Regions from separate parts of the Pelotomaculum schinkii genome, predicted to be linked through region 2. Evidence: a T-box and tRNA genes for the amino acid it is inferred to sense, from the RefSeq annotation. Region 2 holds a T-box; the other regions hold tRNA genes.

Region 1 (10,472 bases), 330 kb from region 2:
CCCCAGTTTTTGAAATATGTTGGTCAGGTGGTTCTTTACTGTTTTCTCGCTGATAAATAATTTCTTGGCAATGGCACGGTTGTTTTCCCCGTGCGCAACCAGTCTCAACACATCGAATTCACGCCTGGTCAGTCTCTCTGACGAGGTCCCAAGTTGGTTTTGAGATGACAGCCGGGCATATTCATTAAACATTTTGGCCGTCATGGACGGAGTGATAAATGACTCTCCTCTGGCCACCCCCAGAATGGTTTGGATTAAAACGCTGGGGCTGATATCTTTTAAAATATAGCCGGACACTCCCGCCTTGATCAATTCAAAAAGGTATTCCTCCTGGTCATGGATAGTCAAGGCAATTATACCGATCTCAGGTTTCTCATTTTTAATCGCCCGGGTAGCTTCAATTCCGTTGGTAACCGGCATATTGATATCCATCAGAATCACGTCCGGCTGCATTCGGAAAGCCTGTTCAACGGCCTGAGCGCCATTTTCGGCCTCACCCACAACTTTGATGACCTCTTCGGTCGATAAAATTTTGGTTAACCCTTCTCTAACCAGAGCATGATCGTCGACGATCAACACCTTTACTTTCTCCATAGAACCGGTTTCCCCCCAAATAACGAAGTTATGACAAGCATTAATAGTCTGTAGGGACCGAAACACATAATGCCGTACCATTACCGGGAGAAGAGGTGATACTCATCTCTCCTTTTAAAAGCTGCACTCTCTCCCTTATGCCAACCAGACCGTATCCCTCAGCGGACCGCTCTACCATCACCTTATCCTGCTCAAAGCCGAGACCGTCATCCTTGATATGTATATTTATCTTGTTCTCAAGCACTTCTACCTTAACCAGAGCATTGTTAGCCTGGGCATGCTTTCTAATGTTGGTTACCGCTTCCTGCACAATTCTGAACAAAGCTACCTCGACAGAAGTGTCCAGTCGTCTCGGCTGCCCAAAGAAAAGAAATTCTATTGGGTGTTCGTTCTGCAGCCTGCAGTCGCTGAGGTATCTTTTTATAGCGGGAACCAACCCCAGGTCGTCCAAGACCATGGGCCTTAAGTCAAAAATGATTTTTCTGACGTCCATGAGGCTCATGCGGACCAGTTCCTGTAAAGCGACCAGCTCTTCCCTGACTTTAGCCGGGTCCAGGTCCAGAAGTTTCAGGCAATACTCCGCCCTCATTACAATATTGGCCATGGATTGAGCCGGGCTGTCGTGAATTTCCCGCGCCAGCCGCTTACGTTCTTCTTCCTGGGCTTTGATGATGCTCAGGGCAAGGTGCTGCGCTTGCCGGTACTCGCCAATTTTCGAACTGAGGTCATTCAGCCCACTACCCAGAAAACTGTAAACAACACCGACCTGAGCGATTATTTTTTCAGCCCGCGCTACAGTCTCCCGAAACTGTTGCAAGCTCTTTTCAATTTGAGCGCATTGCTGCTCTAAAGCCTTTTCTTTCTCACCCAGCTTGAATATTTCCAATTGGAGGTTATAAGTATGGTCATAAACGTTTTTAATAACCTCGTCGGTATACTTGTTAAAATTTTTCTTAATTTCCATCAAACGCAGAGTGGCTTTTTTCCCTTTATAGGATAAATCATCCACCTGCGCCCGAACTTCCAAAAGTTCCTTTTTAACCCTGGTTAACTCTTCTGTCAGCCTGGCAAACTCCAGGCGTGAGTTTTCCAAGACATTGTATACCTGAATTTTCCTGCGATCAAGCGCATCCAGCGTATCCTTAAATATTTGATTGAGAATCCGGTCGAGTGCATTAATGTCTAACATTAGTCGGACCTCTTTACCTTTTCGATAGATATTCGATAAACTCTGGATTAATCATTCCTTTATACGAAAGATTTTGCAACCTTATTTATATATTTTTTAATAGTGCAAGTAAATAGTACAAAAGGCCCAAGTTATGTAGGACCTTAAAAAGGGCTCGTGGCTGCCCGATCGGGGTTAAAGGAGATGGCCATAATATTTTATAATTAATTGATTGAGTTAGAGGATGGTGCTATAATTTCACCCATGAAGAGAAAAACAAGGGTAAAACTGGCCAGGCTCAGCAGAGCCGGGAAAAAAGTCTCAATAAGGCTGGCGGGCATTGCCACCGGCGCCGCCTTAATTGCAATTTCGATCAACGCCTTTATTATCCCCTACGGGCTGCTGTCGGGGGGAGTGTCGGGCCTGTCCCTGATGATCAATTATCTTACCGGCTTTCCTGTCTACCTTGGTATTTTTCTCATAAATCTACCTATTTTTATCTGGGGTCTGAAGGAACTTGACCACAAGTTTATCATTTACAGCGCCGCAGGAACAATCGTGCTCATTCTCGTCCTGCCTCTATCCAGACCATACATACCTGTATACGGGCTTGACCTGTTCCTGGCCTCCCTTTTCTCCGGCATTGTCACAGGTCTGGGCAGCGGCATCGTATTAAAATATGGAGCCTCCACCGGAGGAACCGATATCATATCTATGATCGCGAAAAAAAAGAAGAACATTTCCGTTGGGGCTACTTCCTTCTATTGCAACATCGCGGTGTTGCTCCCCTCACTGTATTTTTTCGACCTGAAGATTGCCATGTATACCGCCATCAGCATGTGGGTTGGGGGGAAAGTTATCGACACGGTTATAGAAGGGTTTAACCACAACAAGTCAGTCATGATCATCTCAGATAAAAGCTCTGAAATTGCTGACCGCATCATGCATGAAATGCGCCGGGGGGTAACCTACCTGGAGGGTCAGGGAGCATATTCAGGACAACCAAAGCTAGTGATTAGCTGTGTCGTCAGTCATTATGAAATCCCCAGGGTCAAAGAAATCGTGCATTCAATTGATAAAAAGGCTTTCATCTATATCACCGAAACGGTAGAGGTAAAAGGTAGAGGTTTCACCTGGTAACTAACCGGTTAAGCTCAACACCTCAATAATTGGAATAGCCAGGCCTATAACCTTCTCCTTACCGTTCTCGGTACGATGCATAGTGCCAAAGACCACCCCGACCACTTGACCGTTCCGGTTGTAGACCGGGCTTCCGCTGTTTCCCGCATAAATAGGGGCGTCAATGGTGAATACCTGCTCTGCTTTGCCCCTAACAATCAGGTACTCTTGCACCGTGCCTTCAACAACAATATTGTTGAGTGAAAGCGGGTTGCCAACTACCCTGATCCTGTCACCTGGCTGGGGCGCGCACCGTGCATCCAGGGCAACCACCGGCAACTCGGCGCCGTCGAGGTTTATTACCGCCAGGTCATATTCCGACCTGCCGGACCAGTTAACGGCTTTGAAAACTCTGCCGTCAGGGAATTCCACCACCACGTTTAGCGCGTCCTCAACCACGTGGTGATTGGTGACAATTACCCCCTGCGGGTTGATATTAAACCCAGTACCGCGCTTCTGCTCCACTGTGATAGAGGAACCATTTTTACGTGCCACCACCTGGACCTGCACCACAGCCTGCATCATTTCATTATCTATATCTTTTTTCAGGTGAAGCGATTCGGTAATTAGCTCAGCTAACGGAGCGTTCCCGAATGACTGGAGGGATGTGGCAGCAACAAGACCGATAAAAGCCAAAAGCGTTATTAGTGCAGCAAACCTAAAAAGAGCCGGCCGGCCGGCAGTATTTTCTTCACCGTCAGTATTTTCCTCTGCATAGCCATCTTCAAGCCCATAGTAATCTTCTTCCCTGTCCATGGTACACACGCTCCGGGAGCAAATTTGGGAGGCCAAGGTTATCATATCCGGAAAACGTCAAATAGTCCAGTTGCTGTCGATATGTTAACAAATATTAATAGCATAAAATCAAACAGGGCTCGACCGGATAGCCAAACCCCGTTTTGATATGCTAAATTTTTATACGCTGGGCCTGTCAGGGGGGGTCAACTTCCACCTTTTCTTGGAGTTGGCCGCCTTGCCCATATCCCATGTTTCCTTATAGCCCATTGTTGCAGTCGACGGGACTTTACATCCCTTTAAAACACCTTTCACCCTTTTGCCCATAAGCGCCTCCCTTTCTTTAAGTTAAAGGTTGCCCCTGAACGGCAAATGAAATGCGCCGTTTTAAAGTGAATTAATGACACAGGTTAAAGTCAAATCCCTTAATTTACAGACTTCATGGCTGTTGACAGGTCATTAATAATTATGCTATAGTATCTATGCGGTTTTCGCCGGAATAAATTTAATTGTATGCGGCAGTGGCGGAATTGGCAGACGCGCAAGATTCAGGTTCTTGTGCCCGTAAGGGTGTGAAGGTTCAAGTCCTTTCTGCCGCACCAATATTTTTTTCAGGGTTAGAACACTTACACAGGGTTCTAGCCTTTTTGTTGTCACCCTCTAATATTGCCGATATTTAAAATTTACGCCCAATCAAAATTATGGTACAATTACCTTAAAAAAGGAGAGTGAACGATGAAACTCTATTGGCTTTGCGAATATGCTCAAAAAGGTGAATTTAAAGTAGCTAAAGATACCGATGATTTATTTCAAAAAAAAAGTGAAGAGATTAACAAGGAATTTTCCTGGGTTAAAGATAATTTTGAGTGCACAGAAATTTGTGAAGTCGATGGATATAAGATTGTGTTGGAAAAAATTAACAAATCAACTGACGGGTTGGAAGGCAAAGTCTGGATTGAAGAAATTCAAGAAACTTTTAAATAAATTATAAACCTCCCCAAGTAAATATTCAGAAATACTTACTTCAAAAATTCACAGCTCTACATGCGGCAGTGGCGGAATTGGCAGACGCGCAAGATTCAGGTTCTTGTGTCCGTAAGGATGTGAAGGTTCAAGTCCTTTCTGCCGCACCAATTAAAATCAAGGCTTCCGGGTTCGGGGGGCTTTTTATTTTATTGTTGCGGCAACTATCACCTCATGAAAGCCCGGACCAGATGTGCGGCAAAGTAGGTCACAGCAGCCAGGCAAAGCCAGAAACCCGCCAATATCTCCAGCTCCCCGTCCTCCCTCTCCAACCAATCCAATAACCGGTCGATCAACACGAAGTCCGTATAACACGCATACTCTTCTTTAATTCTCATAACTCTATCCATCAAGACGCCCCCTTGTCGTACATATGTTTGTTATCATACTACATCAGAACACGTGTTCTGTCAACAATAAAACACAAGCATTAGCCCGATTAAAGTAAGTTAAATATAATTGTCACCTTTTTCAACACGGCTCAATAATATTTTTCGGAGGGGGTGATAATTTTGAAGAAAAAGGCTGATGCAATTTTTGAAGGTGGCGGCGTTAAAGCCTTCGGTATGCTAGGCGCTCTTTTTGAAGCCGAGAGGCGGGGTTACCAGTGGGTAAACGTGGCTGGCTCTTCTGCCGGCGCAATCATCGCAGCCCTGGTTGCGGCGGGGTATTCGGCGCTTGAAATTAAAGAGCAGATCTGGAAACTTGATTTCAGATACTTAAAGGATGTTGACTGGGTGGGACGAATACCCATTATCGGTCATGCGCTTAACCTGTGGTTCAAGCACGGTCTTTACGTGGGAAATCACCTGGAAAGCCTGATCCGGGGATTATTGGCCGCAAAAGGGATTGTCACATTTAAAGACCTTGTCCAGAAAGAGTATGACAGCGATCCTATCCGCCACTACAAACTTGTTGTTACCGCCACAGATGTCACCAGGCGCAAGCTGTTAAGGCTGCCCTACGATTTCATAGACTACGGTATTGATCCTGACAGCATGGAAGTATGCAAGGCAGTAAGGATGAGTTCCTCACTTCCCTTCTTTTTTGAACCCTGCCGCATTGTTTCCAGCAGTTTGAAAAATAGACAGAAACTAAACTATTTAATTGATGGTGGAGTACTCAGCAATTTTCCAGTCTGGGTATTCGACGACGATGATGTCCCCGCCTGGCCGACTTTTGGCTTTAAAATTGTGGAGGAAGATCAAACCGAACCCTCGCGCATCAACAACCCCTTCGACCTTTTCAAAGCCATACTTTCAACTATGCTGGAAGCTCATGACAAAATCCATGAGTCGAACCTCAAAAGCAGCCTCCGCACCATTTCAATACCCTCGCTTGGGATTAAGACTACTGATTTTGACACCATCAACAAGGAAAAGGATGCGTTATTCGAGGCCGGAGTACAAGCGGCGGTAGGTTTCTTCGAGGGCTGGAACTTTGAAGCTTTCAAACTCCAGTGTTGCAATTATCCACGTCTTCACACACTACCCAACTTGCAGCTTTTGCATAATAAGCCTGCGTCAGGCGCCCGTAAAAAGGTTTGACTTTTAGATCAGCCAAGGTTAAGATTATTTTATATTTCCCCATATTTCGTGGGAATATCGCATACTCTATATGCGTAAGCAAAGCTGGCCGCCAGCTTTAATTTTTTTGTTAAAGGGGAGAACTATGATGCTTGCGGAGCTTAAGAAGACTGAATCAAAGGGGAACCGGGTCATAGTTACCGTCGTGGGGCCGGACTGCGTGGGCATTATCGCCGGAGTGGCCCAGGTACTCGCGTCAAACGGCATTAATATTCTGGACATCAGCCAGACCATTTTGCAGGAATTTCTGGTGATGGTCATGGTTGCGGATATGTCCGGCAGCCCTGTGGACTTGAGCACCTTAAAGGAAAGATTGGCCGCAAAGGGACTTGAACTGGGTGTGAGGATCGATGCTCAGCACGAAGATGTCTTCAAATTCATGCACAGGATTTAGCCGGGGGGGAATAAGATGCTCACCTTACAGGAGATAATGGAAACTATCAAGATGGTGCAGGAGGAAAACCTTGATATCCGCACGATTACCATGGGTATCAGTCTGCGGGACTGTGCCGGACCGGACTCCCGCCAGACGAGGACCAAAATTTATGACAAAATCACGAGACTGGCCGGCCAACTGGTCAAAACCGGGGAGCAGATAGAGCGCGAATACGGCCTGCCCATTGTCAACAAGAGGATCTCGGTGACACCCATGGCCCTGGTCGCCGAAAGCAGCGTAAAGGGTGATATGGTTGACTTCGCCAGGACCATGGACGATGCTGCCGCCGCTGTCGGGGTCAATTTTATCGGCGGCTATTCCGCGCTGGTGCATAAAGGGTTTACCGGAGCCGACCACCGCCTGATCGACAGTATCCCTGAAGCGCTGGACGTCACAACCAGGGTTTGCTCCTCCGTAAATGTGGCGACAACTCATGCCGGAATAAATATGGACGCGGTATACCGCATGGGCCAGGTTATAAAAAAAACCGCAGAGCTTACGGCTGACCGGGACGGGCTGGGATGCGCCAAGCTGGTTGTTTTTGCCAATGTGCCGGAGGACAACCCTTTTATGGCGGGGGCCTTTCACGGTATCGGCGAGCCGGAGTGCGTCATCAACGTCGGTGTAAGCGGTCCCGGTGTAGTAAAAAAGGCGGTTGAAACTGTTAAGGGAGCAGACTTTGGAGTGCTGGCCGAAACTATCAAGAAAACCGCTTTCAAGATTACCAGGATGGGTGAGTTGGTAGGGCGAACCGCCGCAGAAAGACTTGGGGTTCCCTTTGGCATTGTCGACATATCGCTGGCTCCCACCCCGGCGATCGGGGACAGCGTTGCCGAGATCCTGGAAGCAATGGGCATTGAAATATGCGGTACGCACGGGACCACGGCCGCGCTGGCCCTCTTGAATGACGCTGTTAAAAAAGGCGGCGCCATGGCCTCATCCTACGTTGGAGGCCTTTCAGGGGCTTTCATTCCTCTTAGCGAAGACGCCGGCATGATCCGTGCCGCCGAGGCTGGCGCTCTTACTCTGGAAAAGCTTGAGGCTATGACTTGTGTATGCTCGGTCGGGTTGGATATGATCGCCGTACCAGGTGATACACCGGCAGAGACAATCGCCGCGATTATTGCAGATGAAGCAGCCATAGGCATGATTAACAAAAAAACCACCGCTGTACGGATGATTCCCGCGGTGGGTAAAAAAGTGGGCGATTACGTCGAATACGGCGGCTTGCTGGGCAGTGCCCCGGTGATTCCTGTAAAGCCGTTTTCACCCGCTGATTTCGTGCGGCGTGGCGGTAGAATACCCGCCCCTATCCAAGGCTTGACCAACTAAGCTGCCGACAATAGAAATTACGGCTTTTGATATGGATATGGTCAGGCTACTCCTGAACCATTTTGACCATAACCTTCCTCCGTCTGGGACCGTCGAATTCGCAAAAATACACACCCTGCCAGGTCCCCAACTGGAGCTTTCCGCCGCTGATAAACAGAACAAGGCTAACCCCCACCAGCGACGATTTGATATGGGCGGCCGAGTTGCCTTCACTATGCCTGTAGCCGTCATCAAAGGGTACCAGCTTGTTAAGTTCCATCAGCATGTCGGCCGCCACCGTGGGGTCGGCATTTTCATTTATAGTAAGGCCGGCCGTGGTATGCGGAACATAGAGCAGGCAGGTACCTTCCGCTACTCCGCTCTGGGCAACCAGCCGGCCGACCGCTGAGGTAATATCCAGTAATTGCGTCCGTTCACGGGTGTTGACGTCCAGTGTATAGGTTCTTGAACTCATACCCTCTTGCCCCTTTGCGTTAAAGCCGGTAACCCCGGTGCAACGTTTCCTAAATCCCTTTATGATTCAAATTATTCATGTTATAACCAGGGACTAAGAATCTCTTATGCCCAGGTTAAAGGTTAGTATCTCCAGGTTAACGGAAAGGTCAACATTCCTATACACAATGTGCTCAGGCACATTAAGTGAAACGGGAGCAAAATTGAGGATTGCGTGCAACCTGTTTTTTACCATTAAATCGGCAACATCCTGGGCTGATTTGGGGGGAACAGCAATTATTCCGATACGTACCTTATGCTTATTGATAATATCCGGCATCTTCTCCGGCGGGTAGACATCCAGGTCCCCGACCTTTCTACCAATTTTATTAAGGTCATTGTCAAAAACGCCAACGACGGAAAATCCCCGGCTGTTAAACCCCCGGTAGGTTGAAAGGGCGTAGCCGAGGTTTCCCGCCCCAACCAACAGCAGTGGCCAGGGTACGTTCAGACCGAGAATTTTTAAGGTATAGCGCATGAGGTCCTGTACATTATAGCCTACACCACGGGTGCCGAACTCACCAAAGTACGCTAAATCTTTTCTAACCTGAGGTGGGCTTACCCCTACCCCTTCGGCAATTTCATTAGATGATACGGTAATTATGCCTTTTTCGTCCAGCCGCTCCAGAAACCTGGAGTAAACCGACAACCTGTTAATAGTTGCTTCGGGCACCCTTTGGGTTTTCATATTACTCCTCCACCAGGTATGTGTTCCCCTCTCAACAAGGGTATTACTAAATTATCCCAACGTGCTGGTTTTCACAAACTTGTAGCACTGTTTTATTGTAAATGATCCGCATGAAAAACGTCAAACCCTTTTGATAACTTCAGTGGATATGTTCATTAAAAAAAACAAATAAGCCACCCTATCATAGCAAAGGGTGACTTATCGAATAATAGCTTACTTGGCTACAACAACAGCGGTACCGCTTGCTGTTACCATCAGCATCCCTTCCCTGATTACCTCGTAATCCAAATCAACTCCCACCACCGCATTGGCTCCCAAGGCTTGCGCCTGCTGGGACATCTCTTCAAGCGCGAGCTGCCTTGCTTGGGCCAGTTTTTGTTCATAGGCACCGGAGCGGCCGCCCACAATATCGGTAATACTGGCAAAGAGATCCCGCACGATATTGGCGCCCATAATTGCCTCACCAGACACGATGGATAAATACTGCAGTACCGGTTTACCTTCAATGGTTTGTGTTGTGGTTAAAATCATCTAAGTCCCCCCTTAGAATTATTATACCCTCTCTTCGTCAACAAATCTTCCACCCAGTAAAATAAATTCGCTGCCTTTTACCAATCTACTCCAAGGTAGTCTCGACTATCTCATGGACTGCAGGGTTGCCGGCCATTGCTTTCTCAAGCAGACCCTAGACGGACTACAGTCCAGAGCAACTCTTTTCATGCTGCAGCGTGTGGCCATAGCCGGCCCCCACGCGGCGTCCGGATTTTTCAACATCCATGACCGCCCTGGCGTAGCTTTCCTCCGGCGTATCGTTCAGACCGATTTTGCCCGGATAAATGGCGTAATCCTCCCGGTACTTGGCCGGTGTCATGTTTGGCATAATAACGTTGGCGCCACATTGTAAAACCTTTACCCTGCCCAGCGGATCAATCGTCGCTGCCGATGTTGTCGCGGGCAGGTGCGCGCGCGGCATAGCCAGCCGGGCAACGGCCAGCGTCTTCAAGGTCATTGCCAAGGTCCCACCGGCCTCCCCGGCTAGAGGTGTCCGGCTGCTTGGTATAAAGGGACCGATTCCGGCCATTTCTATACCCATCCTGCGAAACAGCAGGATATCATCCGCCAGAGTTTCTAAAGTCTGCCCGGGCAAACCCACCATGTTGCCGGAGCCGACCTGGTATCCCAGCTCCGAGAGCCACCTCTGTCTTTCCAATCGCTCTTCCAGGAATGTGCCTGGACGTA
Region 2 (10,472 bases):
ATTGAGCGTGATAAATGTATTTACCGGAAATATTGCATGCACGCCCCGGAGGAAGGGTTACTTTTTTACTGCGCGCGTGTCGGTACTTTTCAGGCGGTTTTACACAAAATCCTGGGTAAAAATTATGAAGCGACAGTTGAAACAGACCAAAGCGGAATCTGCCACGGGAAGCTGTCCCCCACAACCAGACCTAAAGAGGAGATTGTTAACCGCGATGGACACATGCTGAAAATAGCAGGCCGGCGGGCTATACTTCTATCACATCTGACCTTTGCCTCCCTGCTGACGTCGATTAAAGAACACGCCCCCCACACTTTAAAGCACGTGCTTTATGACGCCGGTTACCGGTCGGGGTCTTCCGTCGCTCTTAAAACCAAAAGTTTATACCCAGACCCGGTTGAGTGCTTACAAGCACTTTTAGATGAAATTAAAAATCTTGGGTTGGGTTATGTAGAACTGGTTTCCTTCAAACCCTCCCATGGCCGTGCCAGGTTAAGGTGTTATGATTCTATCCAGGCGTTCATAGCAAAAGAGCACGGCTCCCTTTACCGGACTCCGCAGGTGAATTGCGACTTCTTGAGAGGGATATTTGCATCTTTTGTCAGCATCATACTGGATAAAGAAATCATTTGCGAAGAGATGGACTGCCAATCAATAGGGGGAGATTACTGCGAGTTCCTGGCCATGCCCCTTCCAAAGAACCTGTTGGATAAAGGAGGAGCACCGTGACAGGAGGATTGACTGATGAATTTGATCAAGTCCTACAAAGTATCATAAGGATTGAACTGTTAACCTTTTTTCAGGCAAATCCGCATACACGAGATACAGTTGGCGGTTTGGCCCTTCGTTTGCACCGCTCTCAACACCAGGTTGAGCTGGCGCTTAATACACTTTGCGCCATTGGCATTCTGGAAATAGGCGGAACAAAAAAGGTCAATATTTATTACCTGAGCAATAGCAACATGGTCAGCGTCTATTTCCAGGAACAATGCGAGAAATATGGCATTGAGCCGCACTTAAGGTAACTTATGGTGTTTACGGTTGTGGAGGTGTGCTCATTTTGTTGGAATTAGCAGAAGAATGGTCCCGCTTGGCTTTAGATCACCTGCCTGTAGGATTATTAGTAATTAACCGTCACAGGAAAATTCGCATTTTTAACCAGACCCTGTCAAGGTTTCTCGGACTAAAGAGTGAAAAAGTCCTGGGCCGGCCATTGCTGGAACTTATGGACGATCGGGGAACTGAATTTAACATATTGCTGCAGACCCTTATTACAGGTAAAGAGTTTCAAAATGTTAAGCCCCAAGCCGTGACTACAGTCTCCTGTTGTGTTGCCTGTCTGGTAAACACCTACCCGGTCAGGAACAGGACCGGTATAACGGTGGGCGCTATGGCCGTGTTTTCACCGGCAGCACGCCTGCAAGAGATGGAAAACGCAGTTGTTAAAGCCGAAAAGCTGGCTATCCTGGGACAGATGGCGGCTGGAATGGTGCATGAAATAAGAAACCCGCTCACAGCAGTCGGCTGTTTTTTGCAATTATTGCATAAGTGTTTAAAGGGAAATCCCAAAGAAGAATATATACCCATAATGCTGGCCGAACTAAACCATGCTAACAGGCTTATTTCAGAGTTTTTGCAGTTTGCCAAGCCCGGTTATTCCAGACCTGGCAGGTGTTCTATAGTTGAAATAATAAAAGATGTGGTTTTGCTTGTGGAAAGTGAAGCGCTGTCTCGCCAATTTAACATAGAGGTAGACCTTGATGTTAATATTCCAAAAATCATTGTTGACAGTGGTCAACTAAAACAAGTTTTCATAAATATTATAAAAAATGCCTTTGACGCCCTCTCCGAAGGTGGAAAAATTTTTGTACAAACCACATGGAACGAACTTGAAGGTTTTGTGCAAATTTCTTTCAGGGATACCGGCGTGGGGATCGATAAGGAAACTCTAGAAAATATGTTCAACCCGTTTTTTACTACCAAGGAAAGCGGTACCGGCCTGGGCATGTTTACAAGCAAAAAAATTATTGACAACCACGGAGGCCGGATTGAAATACAGAGCGAACCTGGTAAAGGGACCACAGTAACAGTGTTGCTGCCCGTTGAGCAACAACATGCATATACTAGAACAGGTATTTAAAGTAGCGTTATGGGCTTAGGATTATTAGTCGTGAGACGTGAGACGTGGGACGTGGGTATATTCTGCATTCCTGTAGGGTCGAGAAAATGAATTCGCACCCACATTTATAAACAGTTTGCAATTTATAAGCATAGCGGGGGTTGCCATCATGGCGCCACCCGCTCGGCTACATGGCTAAAAACACTATTATCAGTACTTACTTCACCACAATGTTGACCAGTTTGCCGGGAACCGGGATGACTTTAATGATTTGCTTACCCTCTGTCAGTTTCAGCACCCTCGGATCCTGTATTACTTTTTCCTGCATCTGCGCCGCGCCAATCCCGGCCGGTACCAGCATGCGGTCACGGACTTTGCCGTTGATCTGCACGACGATGGTGACTTCATCCTCCACTAGCGCCGCCTGGTCGAAGGAAGGCCAGGGCTGCCGGTGGATGCTGCCGGTATGACCGGTCTCCTCCCACAATTCTTCAGTTATATGCGGGGCGAAGGGCGCCAAGAGGAGCAGCAGGCTTTCCACTGCCTCTCTTATTACTGCCGGATCACGGTCAGTTTCGGGTAGTTCCTTGTACTGGTAAAGAGCGTTGACCATCTCCATTACTGCACTAACGGCGGTATTAAAATTAAACCTGGCGCTGATGTCCTCCGTCACTTTCTTGATGGTGGCGTGGGTAACTCTCCGCATCGACCGGTTTAGGCCAACGAGTCCACTGGACGGACGCTTTGGCGCGGTTTTCAGGGTAGACGCCAGTGAAGCCACCAGACGCCAGACTCTTTTGAGGAAACGGAAACAGCCCTCCACCCCCTGGTCGCTCCATTCCAGGTCGCGCTCCGGAGGCGCCGCGAAGAGAATGAACAGCCTGGCGGTATCAGCCCCGTAACGGGCCACAATATCCTCCGGGCTCACCACATTGCCCTTGGATTTGGACATCTTGGTCCCGTCTTTTAGAACCATCCCCTGCGTAAGCAGGTTGGTAAACGGCTCCTGATTGCTAATCAGTTTCAAGTCATAGAGCACTTTGGTGAAGAAACGCGAGTATAAAAGGTGCAGGATGGCGTGTTCCACCCCGCCGATATACTGGTCTACCGGCAGCCAGTAGTCCACCTTGGCTTTATCCCAGGGCCCGTCAATATCTCTCGGGCTGGTGTAACGGTAGTAGTACCAGGAAGAGCACATAAAGGTGTCCATAGTATCGGTTTCTCTGATCGCCGCCCCGCCGCATGAGGGGCAAGCGGTGTTGACAAAATCAGGGCAGTCAGCCAGCGGCGACCTGCCGGTGGGTTTAAACTCCACGTCCATGGGCAGCAGCACCGGCAGGTCAGTCTCTGGTACCGGAACAACCCCGCAACGTTCACAATATATGATCGGAATTGGCGCGCCCCAGTAGCGCTGGCGGGAAATCAGCCAGTCCCTCAGACGATAATTGACCCGGAACTTACCATTACCCATACCTGCAAGTTCGCTGGTGATTTCTTTCATGGCGCGAGTATTGGGCAGTCCGTTAAAGCGACCGGAGTTGACCAGTAAGCCTTCCCCATCATAGGCTGATTCCATGGTCGCCGCATCCAGCTCAATGCCCTCCGGCTGGATCACCACACGGACTGGGTAGCCGTACTTACGGGCAAATTCAAAGTCACGCTGGTCGTGGGCAGGCACGCCCATGACACAGCCTGTGCCGTATTCCAGCAGGACGTAGTTGGCAATCAGTACCGGAACTTTTTCCCCATTCAGGGGGTTGATACAATATGCCCCGGTCTGCAAACCAACCTTTTCTACCTCGTTCGAAGTACGGTCGATTTCGCTCAAGTTCCGCACCTTGCGGATAAACTCTTTGATCTCCGCTTCCCGCTCTGAGCCTGCAATCAGCTTTTCCACCAACGGGTGTTCCGGCGCCAGGACCATGTAAGTTACCCCAAAAATGGTATCCGGCCGTGTTGTGTAGACTGTGATGACCCCGTCGAGTCCGTCCAGCTTAAAATCTATCTCCGCGCCCTCGCTGCGACCGATCCAGTGCTCCTGCATGGTCTTGACCTTATCAGGCCAGCCCGGCAGGAGTTCCAGGTCTTGCAGCAGGCGCTCCGCATAGTCGGTAATCTTAAAAAACCACTGCGCCAGTTCCTTTTTTTCCACAGGGGTATTGCAACGCTCACAACCCCCGTCCTTGACCTGTTCGTTGGCCAACACCGTGGCGCAGGCAGGGCACCAGTTGACGGCAGCTTCCTTTTTGTAAGCCAGTCCGTTTTTAAAAAGCTGGAGAAAAAGCCACTGCGTCCACTTGTAGTACCCGGGATGGCAGGTTGCAACTTCCCGGTTCCAGTCGTAGCTGATTCCCATCTGCTTTAACTGGGCCCGCATGTTGTCGATATTAGCAAAAGTCCAGTCGGCCGGATGGATGCCGCCGTGTTTGATCGCCGCATTCTCAGCCGGCAGGCCGAAGGCGTCCCAACCCATCGGATGAAGGACGTGCAAGCCCTGCATCGTTTTAAACCGGGCTACCACATCGCCGATGGAGTAGTTCCTGACATGGCCCATATGTAGTTTGCCGGACGGGTACGGAAACATTTCAAGGCAGTAATACTTGGGACGATCCGAATAATCGGGGATTTCATATGTTCCCTCTTCTGCCCAGCGGGTCTGCCATTTGGCTTCAACTTCTGAAAAATTATATTTGTCGTTAATAGGACATCCCCCTAATAGCAAAAGTGCGCGCTACTGGATTAAAGCGGGCAAAAGCCCGCCTTCCCCCAAAAATTCTATCACAAAATCTGTAAATCCTCAAGTTTCTATCATAATTGATAGTGTTTTCGTAAAAAAATGCGGGCGTATTCATTCGCATACGACATCATAGAAAAGCAGAATAAATAAAAAAACCCTCTTCATCCCAACAGGGACGAGAGGTTTTTCCCGCGGTACCACCCTTTTTGGCAAAGCAACCTGTAGCCAACCACCATCAGAACAACATTTCCTTTTTTGAGGAAACCGGCTCGATGACGTTAAGCCCCCGCGTCTTTACCCGCTTCACGCGATAACGGCGCGTCCGGCACGGAGTACTGCTTCCCCCGTGCGGCTCCTGGGCGAGTTCGCCAGCCTGACCCACCGCCTTGCACCATCCGGCGGCTCTCTGAATAAGTTGCGCTGCCTACTGCTCCCTATCATTGCCTTTCTAGTTAAACTGAGACTTATTGTAAGATACCCAAAACTTCTGTCAACATATAACTAACTATAATTAGCAGCCAGCTGTTTAAATATTTACCGGAACCCCTACCACCGGCGCGTCTCCCCAAAGGCGCTCAAGATTGTAGAACTGGCGAACAGCATCCTGAAAGATATGGACTACAACATCACCGAAGTCCAAAAGTACCCATTCACCTTCCCTGAAGCCCTCCCGGCGCTGGGCGGTGACCCCTTCTCTTTCCATTTTTTCCAGAATGTTCTCTGCGATGGCCTGCACCTGGGTCTTGGACCTGCCGCTGCAGATGATAAAATAATCAGCAATAACAGTGATTTTCCTGATATCAAGTACGGTCACGTCCCAAGATTTTTTTTCTTCCGCCGCCAGCACAGCAATATTCACCATTGCCTGTGGACTTAATAACAACGTCACTCCTCCTTGTTGGTGGGGGTATCTTCCAATACACCATAGTATTCTACTACGACAGGAAGTTTCCTGCTTCAATAAAAGGTTAAGAAAAAACCTCCTCTTGGGAGGTTTCTATTTCTACTGGTCGTCTCTTGCCTTGGCTTCATTGACGGTAATTACCCGCCCGCTTAGCTCAGTCCCGTTCATTGCTGCGATCATGGTCTCTGCATCTTCATCCCGGACTTCAACAAAGCCAAACCCGCGGGAGCGACCGGACTCACGATCAGTAATAACGCGACTGCTCAACACTTCACCGTGCGCAGAAAAAGCGTCAGCAAGATCTTCAGCTTTTGTCGCCCAAGGTAAATTGCCTACATATAGGGTTCGCGCCATTGACTAATCACCTCTTTCCCTTTAAGAAACTGTTTTTAATGAAGCTATTATTTGCAAAAGGGAATAACCTAATGCAATCTTAACCAGTCAAAGATTTTTCCATATTTCAATCCAGGTAAATATTATTGCTCGTTATATACGTCTCAACTGGTTCGGGAAGAAGGTACTTAATCGGCTTTCCCTTGCGTACGCGCTGCCGTATATCGGTGGAAGATATGGCCAGGGCAGGTACTTCCATGTAAAAAATATTATTTTTAAGACCCTGCGGCAAGGCTCCTATTTTCTTCCATATCTCTCCCTGTTTATAACCAGGCCGGGTGGCTGCTATAAATCGACAAATTGATAAGAGTCTTTCGACCTTTTTCCAGTTAAGTATTTCCGCAACTGCATCGGCCCCAGTTATAAAAAAAATCTGGGCGCCAGGATAAAGGCGGGATATCTCCTGAACGGTATCAATAGTGTAGGTCGGGCCTGGACGCTCTATTTCGATAGGCGACTCTTCGAAAAATGGATTCGTGGCCACGGCCAGTCTGGTCATCTCATACCGGCGCCAGGCTTGAGTTCGTTTAAAATTTGGCTTATGAGGGGGCTGACCGGCCGGGATGAAAATGACCTTTTCCAGATCGTATTCATACCTGGCGCCCTCCGCGGTCACCAGATGCCCATAATGAATGGGATCAAAGGTGCCCCCCATAATGCCAAGCCGGGATATTTGTTTTGGCTCTTTACTCATAAAGCAATTGTAACGTCTGATCTGGAGAAAAGCAAGTAAAATGTAGAAACAACTTACATGTTAGACTCGTTAACCATATATATGAATATTACAGTTCCAGAGCCAGGTTGTTCCGGTGAATAACTTCATCAAAATCCTTGTGCCCCAGGATGCGTGCTATGTCCCTGGTCTGCGCCCCTTTAATCCGTTCAATATCTTCCGAGGAGTAGGAAACGATGCCCCTGGCTATCTCTGTGCCGTCCGGTCCGGCGATAACTACCGTGTTGCCTATATCAAAAGAGCCTTCCACTCTGGTTATGCCGGATGGCAGCAGGCTTTTACCCTGTTTAGCCAGCGCCCGGGCGGCTCCCTCATCAACGAATATCTTACCGCAAATTGAGGAACTGAAAGCTATCCAACGCTTTTTGTTTTCCATTTTATTGGCGCAAGGCCAAAAAACGGTACCCACCGCCTCTCCCTCAATAACCCGACGGATGATATTTTTTTCCTCCATATTGGTTATAACCGTGACAGTACCGGAATGCATGGCAATCCTGGCGGCCTGAATTTTGGTAGCCATCCCGCCGGTTCCCAGTTTGGAGCCTGCGCCACCGGACAAGGCCTCAATTTCAGGAGTCATTTCCGTTACGTCCCGGATCAGTTGGGCGCTTTTCTCTTTGCGCGGATCCGCAGTAAAAAGTCCATCTATGTCAGACAGCAAAACCAGTAGTTCGGCGTCGATCAGGGTGGCCACCAGGGCCGACAGGTTATCGTTATCACCCAGCTTGATCTCATCCACCGCCACTGTATCGTTCTCGTTGATGACGGGGATGACCCCGAACTGGAGCATCGCGTGCAGGGAGTTCCTGGCGTTTAAAAAGCGCTTGCGGTCGGAAAAATCCTCGCGGGTTAACAGTACTTGACCCACGGTGACCCCGTACTCGGCAAACAGCTTTTCATAAATATGCATCAGGACACCCTGACCAACTGCGGCGGCCGCCTGTTTCTCCGGGATGGTCCTGGGGCGCCCCGGCAGGCCGAGCTTGCCTGCTCCCGTTCCGATGGCCCCCGAAGTGACCAAAATTATTTCTTTGCCCATATTATAGAGGTCCGCCAACTGCCTGACCAGGCTTTCAATCTTAAAAAGGTTGGGCTTGCCGGTGGCATGAGCAACAGAACTGGTGCCCACTTTAACCACGATCCGCTTGAAAACCTGAAAATTACGTTTACCCATGCACTACACCCGTATCATTCAAAATTAACCTGGAAAAAGTATACCATACCCATATTCACGAACAAAGTTCAAAAACCTAAAGGAAGCAAGGGGGCGGACAGAAAATTGCTCGAAAAGGCGCCGGCTCATTCGACATATTCAAATTCAAAATCTCCGATTTTAACCGTGTCGCCCTCTTTTATGCCGGCCTCCTTAAGGGCGTCATCGATACCCATGCGCTTGAAGATCCACTGCAGGCGCTCGACCGCCTCATCGTTTTCCAGGTCGGTCATGGCCACGTGGCGTTTGATTTCCTTGCCGCCTACCAGAAAGATCCCTTCCTCACGTGATATGCTGAAACGCGGTTCGGCACGGTGGACGACATGCTCCGCCGTTTCTTCCTCAGGGGGAGTTATACCGGGAAGGTCTTCCAGCAGCGCGGCTACTTTGTAAATTAAAGGGCCAAGCCCGCTGCCGGTCGCCGCCGAGATGGGAAAGATCTCATAGTCATTGCCATAGGCTTCCTTAAGCCTTGTCAAGTTTTCCGCAGCTTCAGGCAGGTCCATTTTATTGGCGACAATAACCTGTGGCCTGGACCCGATCACAGGATTGTACAAGATTAGTTCGCGGTTGGTTACCTTAAAATCCTCCACCGGATCCCGTCCCTCGCTACCCGCGGTATCCAGCACATGGATCAAGAGCCTGGTGCGTTCCACGTGACGCAGAAACTCATGTCCCAGGCCGGCGCCTGCGTGAGCGCCTTTTATAAGGCCCGGAATGTCGGCCATAACAAAACTGCGCCCGTCATCGACCCGTACCACACCCAGGTTGGGCGTAACCGTGGTAAAGGGGTAGTTGGCTATCTTCGGTTTAGCTGCGGATACCTGCGAAATCAGAGTTGATTTACCCGCGTTGGGGAAGCCCACCAAACCAACATCCGCCAGAAGCTTGAGTTCCAGACTGAGCCAGCGTTCCTCACCCGGCTCGCCTTTTTCCGCCAGTTTGGGAGCCTTGTTGTTGGGAGTGGCGAAGTGGGCGTTGCCCCTGCCACCGCGACCGCCGCGGGCTACTACCACCTGCTGGCCATTTCTGACCAGGTCCGCGATCAATTCGCCCGTGTCATCATCCCTGATTACCGTTCCGACCGGCAACCTGACCACCAGGTCGTCAGCAGAAAGCCCGTACCTGTTTTTGCCTTCGCCGTGCTTGCCCCGTTGTGCCTTATAGTGGCGCTTGTAACGGAAGTCCACCAGGGTGCGCAGTCCTTCATCGGCCTGGAACACAATATCCCCGCCCCGGCCCCCGTCACCGCCCCACGGGCCGCCTTCCGGTACGTATTTTTCCCGCCGCATGGCGACACAGCCGTTTCCTCCGTCGCCGCCCTTGACAAAAATCCTTGCTTTATCAAAAAACATGTATATCACCCGTTCATATTTTAACCAATTTTATTAAGCCCTTGACGGGGCAATGTAAAAAAGATCTCAATGCCGTTATTGGCCACGGCCAGATTCAATCTCCCCCCATACGGGCTGAGAAGTTCCCCGGCCGGTATAAGCGCGGTCTCGAAACGGCTGAGATCAGCCAAAAGGGGTTCCGGGAAAAGCAACCGGCAAGTGTACTTCCTCTCACTTTCACCAAGGACCACTTCGATGCGCCTATCCACAATTTCAGGCGCCGACATCGTCTCAAAAGCGCTCCTGAGGCAGAGTTCCAGCACCTCCCCTACTACCGGTCCCGGGACTGCGCTCTCCGACAGGTCAGAAGTTATATTGAGCACAAGCTCTATCTGGTACATGGCGGCATCGTTGATGGCAATTATCAGGGCAGCGGTCAGCTCCGGTATGGCCACCCTGGCCGTCTTACTGTACTGGGCTATCTCTACGCAAACCTGATTCAGGTAGTCCATAACCCGGTCTACCTTATTCATCTGCAACAGCCCGGAAATAACTTGAAGATGATTTAAAAAATCATGCCTTTGCACCTGAATAGCGTCTAAGAGCTTTTCCAGATTCAAATCGTAGCCTCCTTAAATGTTTCCCAAAGCACTTTTTTGACGATTGCCAAATGGTGACATATACATTCTACGAAACATTCTTTAAACCCTTCAAAAAAATAAGCGGTCCGCTGGAGGACCGCTGTTCTTCAATGCATTTTATACAATTTCCTCGACCTTATTAATACTGACAACCTTCTTATCACGGCCTTTTCTTTCAAAACTGACCACACCGTCTACCTTTGCAAACAGGGTGTCGTCCCCACCTTTGCCGACGTTTAAGCCCGGGTGTATTCTGGTGCCGCGCTGGCGGACTAAAATATTGCCGGCCAAAACAAACTGGCCGTCTGCCCGCTTCACGCCGAGCATTTTGGGCTGGGAGTCGCGTCCGTTCCGGGAACTACCTACACCTTTCTTATGTGCCAATGCAATTCACCTCT
Region 3 (10,472 bases), on a different contig from region 2:
TTTGTTTTCCAATACAGCCGCAACCAGCCCGGACAATTTTAACTCGAAAGCTATGGAGGCCTTGAAGGTTGTTTGCGAGGACCCCAACGTCAAAAAATACTGCCATAACGGCAAGGAAACCATCTGGCTGCTGCAGCGCAGCGGCATCGGCTTCAAGCACCTGGCTTTCGACACCATGATCGCTGCGTACCTGCTCAACCCGGCTAACCCCAACCGCGAACTTGAGGATGTCTCTTTGGAACATTTGAGCGAGGTACTGCCCAGGGGCAAGGACCAGCTCCCTGCCAGGGCGCATTGCATCCTGCAATTGGTTGAGGTGCTGGACAATAAGCTGAAGCTCCAGGAACAAGACCGGCTTTTCTATGACGTGGAGATGCCTCTGGTTGCAATCCTGGCCAGCATGGAAATCGAAGGGATCACGGTAAATAAAAGCAAGCTGGAAGAAATGTCAAGAGATTTGGGCAGCTTGATTGACAATCTGGCGGGCGCCATTTACCGGCTGGCCGGCCAGGAATTTAATATCAACTCACCCAAACAGCTGGGCAAAGTCCTGTTTGAGGATTTGAAGCTCCCTGCGGGTAAAAAAACCAAGACCGGTTATTCTACCGATGCAGAGGTATTGGAGGAACTAGCCATGGCCCACGAGGTGGTAGCCAAAATTTTGGAGTACCGCCAGCTGGTAAAGTTGAAGTCAACCTACACCGACGGGCTGGCAGCTCTGACCAACCCTAAAACCGGCCGCCTGCACACTACTTTTCACCAGACGGTTACCGCGACCGGGCGGTTGTCCAGTTCAGAGCCTAATTTGCAGAATATACCGATCCGTCTGGAGGCAGGACGCCTGATCCGCAGGGCTTTTACTGCCTCCAAGCCGGAGAACCTGCTTTTGACTGCAGACTACTCGCAGATTGAGCTGCGCATACTGGCTCATGTAAGCGGTGACCCGGTGCTGATTAATGCCTTCAATAACGGGGAAGATATCCACACCAGGACTGCCGCGGAGGTCTTTGACGTCTCCCCGGAGGACGTGACGCGGGAGATGCGCAGCCGGGCCAAAGCCGTTAATTTCGGTATCGTCTACGGCCTGAGCGATTTCGGCCTGAGCAGGGACATCAAGGTATCCCGCCAGGAGGCCAGACGGTATATTGACAGCTATTTTGCCCGTTATGCCGGAGTTAAGAACTACATCGAGCGGGTGATCCGCGAAGCGCGGGAAAAGGGTTATGTTACCACTCTTTTAAACAGGCGCCGCTACTTGCCCGACCTCTTCAGCCCCAACCGCACTCTGCGTAATTTCGGTGAGAGGACGGCCATGAACACCCCTATCCAGGGCAGCGCCGCGGATATCATCAAGCTGGCCATGGTCAATATCCACCGCGAGCTGGGCGAACATGGCTTCACAGCAAAAATGCTCCTCCAGGTGCACGATGAGCTTATTTTTGACGCTCCAGCAGGAGAAATAGACGGGCTGAAGGAGCTGGTCAGGCACTGCATGGAAAATGCCCTGGTCTTGGACGTACCGCTCACCGTCGATATTAAAATAGGGCCAAACTGGTACGACGTAAAAAGGGTCTAAGGAGATGACATAATGCCGGAACTTCCCGAAGTGGAAACCGTCAGGCGGACACTTGAGCCCAAACTTGCGGGGCTCAAGTTTACTGCTGTCCAGATACTGATGCCCAAGGTTATCAAAACCCCGGACCCTGATCAGTTCAAAGAAATTATCCTGGATAAAAAAATAATAAAGATCAACAGGCGCGGCAAATACCTGCTTTTACACCTCAGCGAAAAATACACCCTCCTGGTACACCTGCGCATGACCGGCAGGCTTACTTATTCAGAAAAAGAAGCGCCTGTAGCCAAGCACACCCATGTTATCTTTACGCTGAGCAACGGTTGCCAGCTCCGCTTTTGTGATACCCGCCAATTTGGAAGGCTGTGGATGGTCCCCGTGCCTTCCCTGGAAGAACTGGCCGGATTCAAGGACTTGGGTGTTGAGCCCCTGGACGACCGTTTCACCAGGGATTACTTAAAAAAAGAGCTGCGCCGCCGGCATGCCCGGATTAAGCCACTGCTGCTTGACCAAACCTTTATCGCGGGACTGGGCAACATCTATACCGATGAAGCGCTGCACCGCGCCAGGATCAATCCGGAACGCCTCTGCACAACATTAACCCCCCGCGAAATCGCCCACCTCTATCATGCTATCCAGGAGGTGCTCCAGGAAGGCATCGAAAACCGGGGTACCACAGTGCGGGACTTTATTGACGGCAACGGCCGGGCCGGCGGCTACCAGGAACTGCTGCGGGTCTACAGCCGGGAGGGTGAACCCTGTCCCCACTGCAACAGGCCCATCGTCAGGAAAAAGGTGGGCGGCCGCAGCTCCTACTACTGTCCCTTCTGCCAAAAAATTTAGTCTTTCGTTGGCTATATTCCAAACCGGGGAATCCTTCGAAGATGTCAGTAACCAACTGCTCCAAGCCTCCATAGATTAAAAGGGAATGAACCCTTTTGGCAGGAGGCAAAGAACATTGGAAATACCTTTATATATCCTTTTTGCCCTGGCGCTGAATGTTGACTCCTTTAGCACCGGTCTCACTTACGGGGTAAAAGCGATAAAAGTTCCACCTCTGTCGCTTTTAATTATCAGCCTGGTTTCCATGCTCTCAATCGCCATATCAATGGCCGCCGGTCGGCTTCTGGCGGCAAACATTCCGGCTCCCCTGGCTTACCGTCTGGGGAGCGCCTTGCTCCTTTTGATTGGCTTTTGGATACTATTTCAAACCCTATGGAAGAAACAGTTAAAAAGTCGCCTTTCTCCTGAACACCCCTCAGCCAAAAGCGTTGAAATAAGGCTCCGCCCCTTCGGCCTGGTCATCCAGATCCTCAAGGAACCGGCCCGGGCTGACTTTGACAGTTCCGGGGTGATCTCCCCGCGCGAGGCGCTCATCCTGGGGACCGCACTGGCGATGGACGCCTTTGTAGCCGGGTGTGCCGTTTCCCTGCTTGGTTTTTCCATGCTGATCACCGCGCCGGCCGTGGGTCTCGGGTATTTCTTATTGGCCTGCCTCGGAATAGCCGCCGGCCGCAGCAACAGAGCCAGCCTGCTGGAACGGCAGCTCACCGCCCTGCCGGGCTGCATCCTGATTCTGCTGGGACTTCTAAAAATCTGCTGAGCCTTGGAGCGGCGCCACGGTAGAGAATCAAAACCAGCAAATCTGCAACGTTATTTTCGGGGTTGTAAATATTCTTGGAGGAACAATAATAGTCGAAGAAGAAATAAAAAGGGAAGATTTAGGGAGGTTGTCATGCCGGTTATCGGGCTTACAGGAAACATTGGGAGCGGGAAAAGCAGTGTGGCCCGCCTTCTGCGTGATTTAGGGGCGAAAGTTGTCGACGCCGACCAGGTCGCACGGGAAGTTGTGCTGCCCGGCGCCCCGGCCCTGGCAGAATTGACAAGAGAATTTGGGCCTGACATCCTGGACCCGGCTGGTTCGCTGGACCGTAAAAAAATGGGTTCAATTGTTTTTGCCGATCCCCGGGCCAGGGCCCGCCTAAACCAGATCACCCACCCCCGCATTAAGGAGGCAATCGACCGTGTCATCACCTGTTTCAGGCAGGACCCGCATGCCTCTTCTCCTGCCGGGGTACTGGTCATCGAGGCCCCCCTGCTGATTGAAGTGGGACTGGACCGGGATGTTGATGAGGTATGGGTGGTAAAAGTTGACGAGGACAAGCAGGTCGAGCGGCTGGTTGAAAGAGACGACCTGACCGACCAGGAAGCCCGCAGCCGGATGGACGCACAGCTTCCTCAGGCCGTTAAGCTAAAGTACGCCAAAAGAGTCATAGATAACAGCGGTGATTTTTCAGCCACGAGAAAACAAGTGGAACATAACTGGGATGAATTCCAAAAAAAACATCTCTAGGGTAAGCGCAGCATATAAACATTATATAAGCTCAAAAATCTAAGCGGAGTGATATGTTTGTCGGCAGTGTCTCGCAAAAGGATCAACAAGAAGAAGATGCAACGCAGAATACTCCTTATTTTTCTCTTACTGCTGGCAATACTCAACTTTGACAGCATCGTCCGTTTTTTTAACCCGCTCCCTTATCATGACACCATAACCTTTTACGGCAAGGTCTACAATGTGGACCCTGCGCTGATTGCGGCTGTGATTAAAGCTGAAAGCAACTTCAACAGCAAAGCGGTTTCGGTGCGGGGAGCCAGGGGACTGATGCAAATTATGCCCGAGACCGGCCTCTGGGCAGCCAGCCAGACGGGTGAATCTGCATTTGACAGCGAATTTCTTTTCGACCCGGAAACCAACATCAAGCTCGGGACCTGGTATCTTTCCGACCTGGGCAAAGAGTTCGACGGCAGTACCGTTCTGATTCTCGCGGCTTATAACGGAGGGCGCGGGAATGTCAAAGACTGGCTTGCAGGAAAGACCCTGATTAACCCCGAAGCCTCCATTTCCCAGATCCCTTTTCCTGAAACCAGACACTATGTGAAAAAGGTTTTACTTTATTACCGGCTCTACAGCTACTTATACAAGTAGGGAGGCTTATTTAGCCTCCCTACCGCACGCTCAGCGGGCAAACACGTGCCTGCCGATTTGGGTCACGATTGGCCGGGACCATACCCACTGGCTGCTGGACTTGGCCGGGTTCCAGAAGTAAAGGGCCCCGCCGGTGGGATCACTGCCGTTTAAGGCTTCAATTGCAGCATTCATCGAGTCCCGGCTCAAGGGCCTCTGGAACTGGCCGTTGCTGACCGACTCGAAAGCGTCTCGTTCATAGATAACCCCCGGGATAGTGTGTGGAAACTCACCGCTTTCGGTCCGGTTCAAGATAACAGCGCCTACCGCTACCTTGCCCTGATACGGTTCGTCGGCAGCCTCACCCTCGATAACCTGGGCCAACAGGTTGACACTGGCGCGGTCCACCTGGCCGCCTCTGGAGGTTTCGGGAACCCCGCTCCGGCCGGCTTGCGCCGGTTGCTGCACGTCCCCGGACAGCTCTTCCGGCGGCGCAGAAATAATCTGCTGCTCCTCTTTAACCGGTTTCATGATTTTCTGAAGGGCTGCTCCCTGATGCAGCAACAGAGCGGCCGGAAGCAACATTACACATGCTGCCAGGCATATACCCATCTTAGTTTGGTCATATTGTCTGCAAAGCTTGCCTATTACTATCTTAAGCTGTTCAAGTTTAATACGCTTGCAAACCTTCAACAATCTCATTAAATCCAACCTGATATGGTTCATTAGCTTGGATATCTTCATATCATATCACCCCATTTTCATTTTCCCGGGGACTTTATGAGTATAACCTAAGGATTTATGATAGTCAAAGGTAATATTTGAGACAAATTAAAATTACAGCTGATAGACTGTTTTTCAAGCAACTTTGAAAACATCAACTAAAGAACTTAAGATAGAATTCATTTGTTCTTTCTAATTCAATCAAATACAAAAAATATGTAGGTGCGAATTCATTCGCACAAGACCTCAAAGGAATACAGTATAAATCCCTTAAACTGCTGGACAGAGCAAGTGTGATTAAATAACACTTCATCATAACTGGTTAAGACCAATATAATGTGAGATTAAAAAGCAAAGTTAGTTCATCTCAGCGCTTTTCCATTAAGGTAATCGAATTTCTTCCCCTGGTAAATATCCTTCTGCTCCAAATACTCCTCAATACGCTGTTTTACCAGCCACCAACTGACGCCCCAGTTGCTGAATAGAAGGCTGTCCTTGGGGCCGCGGCCAACCAGTCGCTGGATTACAACGGACGGCTCCAGGTAGGCCAAAAATTCCCCCACCCTTTCCACATAATCCTGCAATGATATAACCTCAAACTCTCCGCGCTCGAACATGTCACCAAGCGCTGTTCCCCGCACCACATACAGGGAATGTAGTTTTACATATTCCACACCGAGGGCGGAAAGGATTTTAGCGTTTTCCACAGTGTCGGCCAGTTCGTCCCAGGGCAGATTCAGGATCAGGTGCGCACAGGCAGCAAACCCGTGTTTTTTGATCCTCAGTACGGCATCGATAAACTCCGCCAGGGTATGTCCCCGGTTGACCCTGGCCAGGGTGCGATAGTTAACCGTCTGCAGGCCAAGCTCAATATTGATATCCACACCATGGTCTTCCTTTACCGCATACAAAAAATCCAGGTAACTGTCGTTTACACAGTCAGGCCTGGTTGAGACGGATATGCCCACCACGTCCTGGTCCAAAGCGTCCAGAATATTTGCCTTGAAGCGGTCAAACGGCAGGTATGTATTGGTGAATGCCTGAAAGTAAACAATAAATTTTCCGGCATTGTATCGTTTGCGAAAGAACGCTTTATTCATGGCCACCTGCTGTCCTACTGCCAGATCATTGGACAAACACTCGAACCCTGAACCATCTTCATCGCAAAAGATGCACCCGCCCCAACCGACTTTTCCGTCACGATTGGGGCAGGTCCCAGGCAGGTTGACCGGGAGTTTGTATACCTTTTCTCCAAATTTCTTGACCAGGTGTTCTGAATACAGGTTGTAGCGGTTTTTCCCCATTGGCTCCCCCACCTTAATTGAAATATAAATTTATATTACCACGTGGATAATAGTTTGGAAAATCCAGCCTTTCCAGTCTGTGGAAGACAGCTTTAATCTTGCAATGCTTTGCCTCACAGGTTATTATAGACTAAGATTATTTTTGAGCGGCAAAATCTTTTATTTAGGTAAAGGGGAAAAGTGGCTGAGTGGTTAATGAAAATATGCTGTCCCGTTTCGCTTTAACCCTAAAGCTGTGCTGGCATTATATTGTTGCCCTCAGCGTGCTGGCAGCAGTGTTTTACCTTATATTTCCAACCCTGGCAGTTGTACCGGTAGTTCTGATCGTCTTTGTTTTATTCTTTTTCCGTAATCCTAAAAGGAATGTCCCTGACGACAAGAACTGTATTCTTTCTCCGGCGGACGGCGTGATTATGGAGATTGACGAGGTGATTGAAGACAGGTTTATCCAGGGTCCTGCTATACGCATCAGCATCTTTCTATCTATTCTAAATGTTCACCTCAACCGCTCCCCCTTGCAAGGTGAGGTAAGGTACAGGTACTATCGACCGGGCAAGTTTATCCCGGCCTTTAAAAGCCACGCCTCAGATATAAATGAGAAGAATTTTATAGGCATAGAAAGCGGCGATTTTAAAGTGCTGGTCTGCCAGATTACCGGGTTCATCGCCCGCCGTATTAAGTGCTGGGCGGACGAAGGGAAAAGGTTGGCAGTTGGAGAATTAATTGGTATCATAAAATTTGGCTCGGGTACTGAAATATTCATTCCTACCGGCTCTGATTTATATGTCAAAAAAGGTGATAAGGTCAAGGCTGGAGAAAGTGCCCTGGGAATGCTCCCGCCCGGCTTAGACGATAATAAATGATGGGGGTGAACATATGAGCAGGATGGAGATAATGCCAAACTTATGTACAGCCGCTAATTTACTGCTCGGCGTATCTGCCATCACCTCTGTAATAAACTACAACTTCCAGTTAAGCGTTGTCCTTATTGTACTGGCCGCCGTTTTGGACCGGGTTGACGGGATTTTAGCCCGCCGCTGCAACGCTGTATCGAATTTTGGCAAGGAGTTTGATTCTCTAGCCGATCTGGTTTCCTTCGGTGTGGCCCCCGCCGCTCTGCTCTACAGCAGTGCGCTGGCGCACCACCTTAGCACCCCGGGGTTGCTTTGCTTTTTGCTCTTCACACTGTGCGGCGCCCTGCGACTGGCCAGATTTAACGTAACACAGTCGACAACCTTTTTTCTGGGTGTCCCTATCACTGCTGCCGGCGCTATACTGTCTATACTGGTGCTCTTGGTACCCAGCACTCCTGCGGTGTTAATTCTCAGCATCATTTTGGCGCTCCTGATGGTAAGCAGCATTCGCATTCCCAAAATCTAAATCATTTAGGTACATATATTAACAATTATCGCAAAAGCGCCTGGATGTGGTCCAGGCGCTTTTATCTTTCTTTAGGTTTTTCTTTATTAGGCCCTCTGGATAAAGCTTGTAATATTATTCTTGACCAGATTCCCGGTCGTACTGAAGAACTCGTCCAGCTCATTATCTACGCTTGCCGCAGCTTTTTCAATGAGGAGCGCCACCTTTTTGGTGTCTATTTCCACTTTGTGTTTAAAGAACATTTGAAGCCTGTATTTTTCGGCCAGGGACTCTGCGTCGGCCTTATCTTGTTCAATTAGCCCGGCAAACTTTTCAACCCTGTAAGGTAATTTTATGTCATTACGTTTCCAAAGGTCGTGTAACATCTCGTTAACTTCGGATATTAAAACACGGTTGGCAAAGGCGCTCTTAAATCGTTCGCTGTAAAAATCACGCGAACTGACCAGCAGCTCAATACCCATTTCGACAATATTATGCGCCTTCCACCAGCCCATGGACAGCGGAATATTGCAGGCCTCCACAGTCTCTAAAATAAACGGCTTGGCCTTTTCAAAACAGTAACCCTTTTCAAAATCCAGGTATTTCTCATCCCCGTAGTAGTCGAGCCCTTTGGGCACAAACCCGTGGGTTAAAAGCGCCTTTCCAAAGTCTAGAAGAGTGTTGTGCTTCTTAAGAAAACTATATATTTCCTCCCCCTTGCTGTGCGACTCATAGTGATCAAAAAGACCCCCGCTAAGTATATCAGGCAGAATACTGCCCAGCGTAACGGGGTCCCCCTTTGTTCTGGTAATCCATTCAGCAAAGCAGATATGGGTCTGTGGATACAATTTTTTCTCCCCCCATAAAAAAACAGCGCCTCCGCCGCCAGTAATAGGTTGTTTTATTTAATCATTTGATAAAATTAGAATAACTTAAATTCTATCAAATTACAACACCTAGATTGGTTATTAAAAGAGGGAGTTTATCAAAAAGGCAAGACTTTCACTTGCTTAAAGAATATCTGTCTGGTATAATAACCTTTGCGAGTACAGGTAGTTCCCTCTCATTAAGGCTTCCAGTAAACATGTCGGAGTGGCGGAATAGGCAGACGCGCACGTTTGAGGGGCGTGTGGGTGACCGTGCGGGTTCAAGTCCCGCCTCCGACACCAGTTAAAAACCGCACATTGTTGGATGTTAAAATTTCTGTCTCATGAACCTGAATTGGGTCTGCGTACCAGTGGATGGTGATACGAGAAGCTTCTGGATCAAATTCCATTCGGCGAATAAATGTACGTATAAACTCCCTACGCTCTCGGTTAGTTCCATGTGCTAAGACCTGATCTAAACTTTGGACGTAATCCCTTAATCGAATAGTGTCTATTTTTTCTAAAGCTGGCTTGGACAGAGCCTGCTTTTCTTTTTGTTTTTCCATCTCGCTGATTTCTACTTTTCTCTGTTTAATGGCATCATTATAGAGCTCGATGTTTTCTCCTGATGCAACAGCTGCAATAAGATTTTTAATTTCAGCTTGTTTCTCAATAATAACCTTTTCAATTTTTTTAGCGGCCTGCCGGTACTCTTTGGTTTCAGCGTCAATTGCAGCCGATATCTTTTCTACCAGTGATTCTAATGCTTCAGGAGAAAACCTTAACCTAATTTGCTTAATTACTTCAGTTTCAAGCCAAATCTTATCCACCCTTACATCCTGGCAAGCCTCTCTTCCTTGATAGGTTATTGTACCACAGCGGTACTTGTTAGCGTGTCGCCCCCCTTGTATATAGCTCGCCATTCTTCCTCCACAAGCTAGGCAAACAAAGAAGTCCTCCCCATCATAATTTTTACCGGTGAATAGCCAGGGGCTGTCATGTAAGCGGGGCGGAGTTTTACTTCTTTGTTTTCTTCCACACAATTTCCGAGCTAATAATGCTTCTTCCTCAGTAATAATAGCAGGGTGTGCATTTGCAACTTTTACCCATTCGTCTTTATCTTTAAAACGTGTACCCTTGGCCTGTCTATCTTCACGATTCCAGAAGGCATAGCCGGCAGTCTGAAGCAGCCTGTCCTCTCTAAACAACTCACTAATAAAACTTACGCAAATTGGCCTTCCCTCAGGACTTTTCACTCCCTGGGAGTTCAAATATTCAACTATTGCTTTATGTGACATTCGCTTTTTTATTTTACACTCCAACACAATAGTTTTTAACAGCGGCCCCCATTCATCGTCAACCTCCCATAGTTGTTTATAAATTGGGAATCCTCGATGATCAACTCCGCGCTCTACTCGGATATTTCGAAAACCTGCTGGTGCACGACCGCCGTTTTTAAAACACCACCCTGTTTCCGGATCGCGCATTGCAATATTTCCTTTCATTTTTTCCAAAACATGTAATGAAGTTGCAAGACTTTCAGTTTCTGATCTGGTTTCATCTATTGACTCCATCCATTTCCCTTGAATCGTATTCGGGTCATACGGGCTTGTTACTGAAATAACCTGGATACCATGTTCCTCAAGACCAGCTTTTAAGATATTCGCTTTCCGTTTTCTGCG

The links. The T-box of region 2 lies ahead of leuS (leucine--tRNA ligase). A T-box ahead of a tRNA ligase gene usually reads a tRNA of that ligase, here a tRNA-Leu.
Region 1: it has a tRNA-Leu gene. The T-box ahead of leuS (leucine--tRNA ligase) is inferred to sense a tRNA for this amino acid. The anticodon was not compared.
Region 3: it has a tRNA-Leu gene. The T-box ahead of leuS (leucine--tRNA ligase) is inferred to sense a tRNA for this amino acid. The anticodon was not compared.

What each region holds. Positions count from the first base shown of each region.
Region 1 covers NZ_QFGA01000001.1:542,357-552,828, forward strand. Annotated here, with positions in the region: gene Psch_RS02675 (response regulator) at 1-594, opposite strand, end outside; gene Psch_RS02680 (sensor histidine kinase) at 635-1,783, opposite strand; gene Psch_RS02685 (YitT family protein) at 2,027-2,902, shown strand; gene Psch_RS02690 (S1C family serine protease) at 2,903-3,697, opposite strand; gene Psch_RS02695 (hypothetical protein) at 3,857-4,003, opposite strand; tRNA gene Psch_RS02700 (tRNA-Leu) at 4,192-4,278, shown strand; gene Psch_RS02705 (hypothetical protein) at 4,412-4,660, shown strand; tRNA gene Psch_RS02710 (tRNA-Leu) at 4,723-4,809, shown strand; gene Psch_RS02715 (hypothetical protein) at 4,867-5,049, opposite strand; gene Psch_RS02720 (patatin-like phospholipase family protein) at 5,212-6,246, shown strand; gene Psch_RS02725 (ACT domain-containing protein) at 6,374-6,679, shown strand; gene Psch_RS02730 (PFL family protein) at 6,695-8,053, shown strand; gene Psch_RS02735 (secondary thiamine-phosphate synthase enzyme YjbQ) at 8,100-8,507, opposite strand; gene Psch_RS02740 (redox-sensing transcriptional repressor Rex) at 8,601-9,233, opposite strand; gene Psch_RS02745 (YbjQ family protein) at 9,447-9,764, opposite strand; gene hydE ([FeFe] hydrogenase H-cluster radical SAM maturase HydE) at 9,928-10,472, opposite strand, start outside.
Region 2 covers NZ_QFGA01000001.1:870,025-880,496, forward strand. Annotated here, with positions in the region: gene Psch_RS04165 (V4R domain-containing protein) at 1-729, shown strand, start outside; gene Psch_RS04170 (hypothetical protein) at 726-1,025, shown strand; gene Psch_RS04175 (two-component system sensor histidine kinase NtrB) at 1,061-2,140, shown strand; gene leuS (leucine--tRNA ligase) at 2,337-4,820, opposite strand; T-box leader at 5,025-5,306, opposite strand; gene rsfS (ribosome silencing factor) at 5,383-5,739, opposite strand; gene Psch_RS04190 (RNA recognition motif domain-containing protein) at 5,860-6,114, opposite strand; gene nadD (nicotinate-nucleotide adenylyltransferase) at 6,221-6,847, opposite strand; gene proB (glutamate 5-kinase) at 6,936-8,060, opposite strand; gene obgE (GTPase ObgE) at 8,186-9,454, opposite strand; gene Psch_RS04210 (Spo0B domain-containing protein) at 9,475-10,053, opposite strand; gene rpmA (50S ribosomal protein L27) at 10,192-10,458, opposite strand.
Region 3 covers NZ_QFGA01000002.1:1,029,468-1,039,939, forward strand. Annotated here, with positions in the region: gene polA (DNA polymerase I) at 1-1,576, shown strand, start outside; gene mutM (DNA-formamidopyrimidine glycosylase) at 1,589-2,416, shown strand; gene ytaF (sporulation membrane protein YtaF) at 2,532-3,176, shown strand; gene coaE (dephospho-CoA kinase) at 3,309-3,926, shown strand; gene Psch_RS15725 (lytic transglycosylase domain-containing protein) at 3,993-4,559, shown strand; gene Psch_RS15730 (cell wall hydrolase) at 4,590-5,282, opposite strand; gene mnmL (tRNA modification radical SAM protein MnmL/YtqA) at 5,624-6,565, opposite strand; gene Psch_RS15740 (phosphatidylserine decarboxylase family protein) at 6,754-7,428, shown strand; gene pssA (CDP-diacylglycerol--serine O-phosphatidyltransferase) at 7,442-7,945, shown strand; gene Psch_RS15750 (hypothetical protein) at 8,032-8,772, opposite strand; tRNA gene Psch_RS15755 (tRNA-Leu) at 9,011-9,093, shown strand; gene Psch_RS15760 (recombinase family protein) at 9,072-10,472, opposite strand, start outside.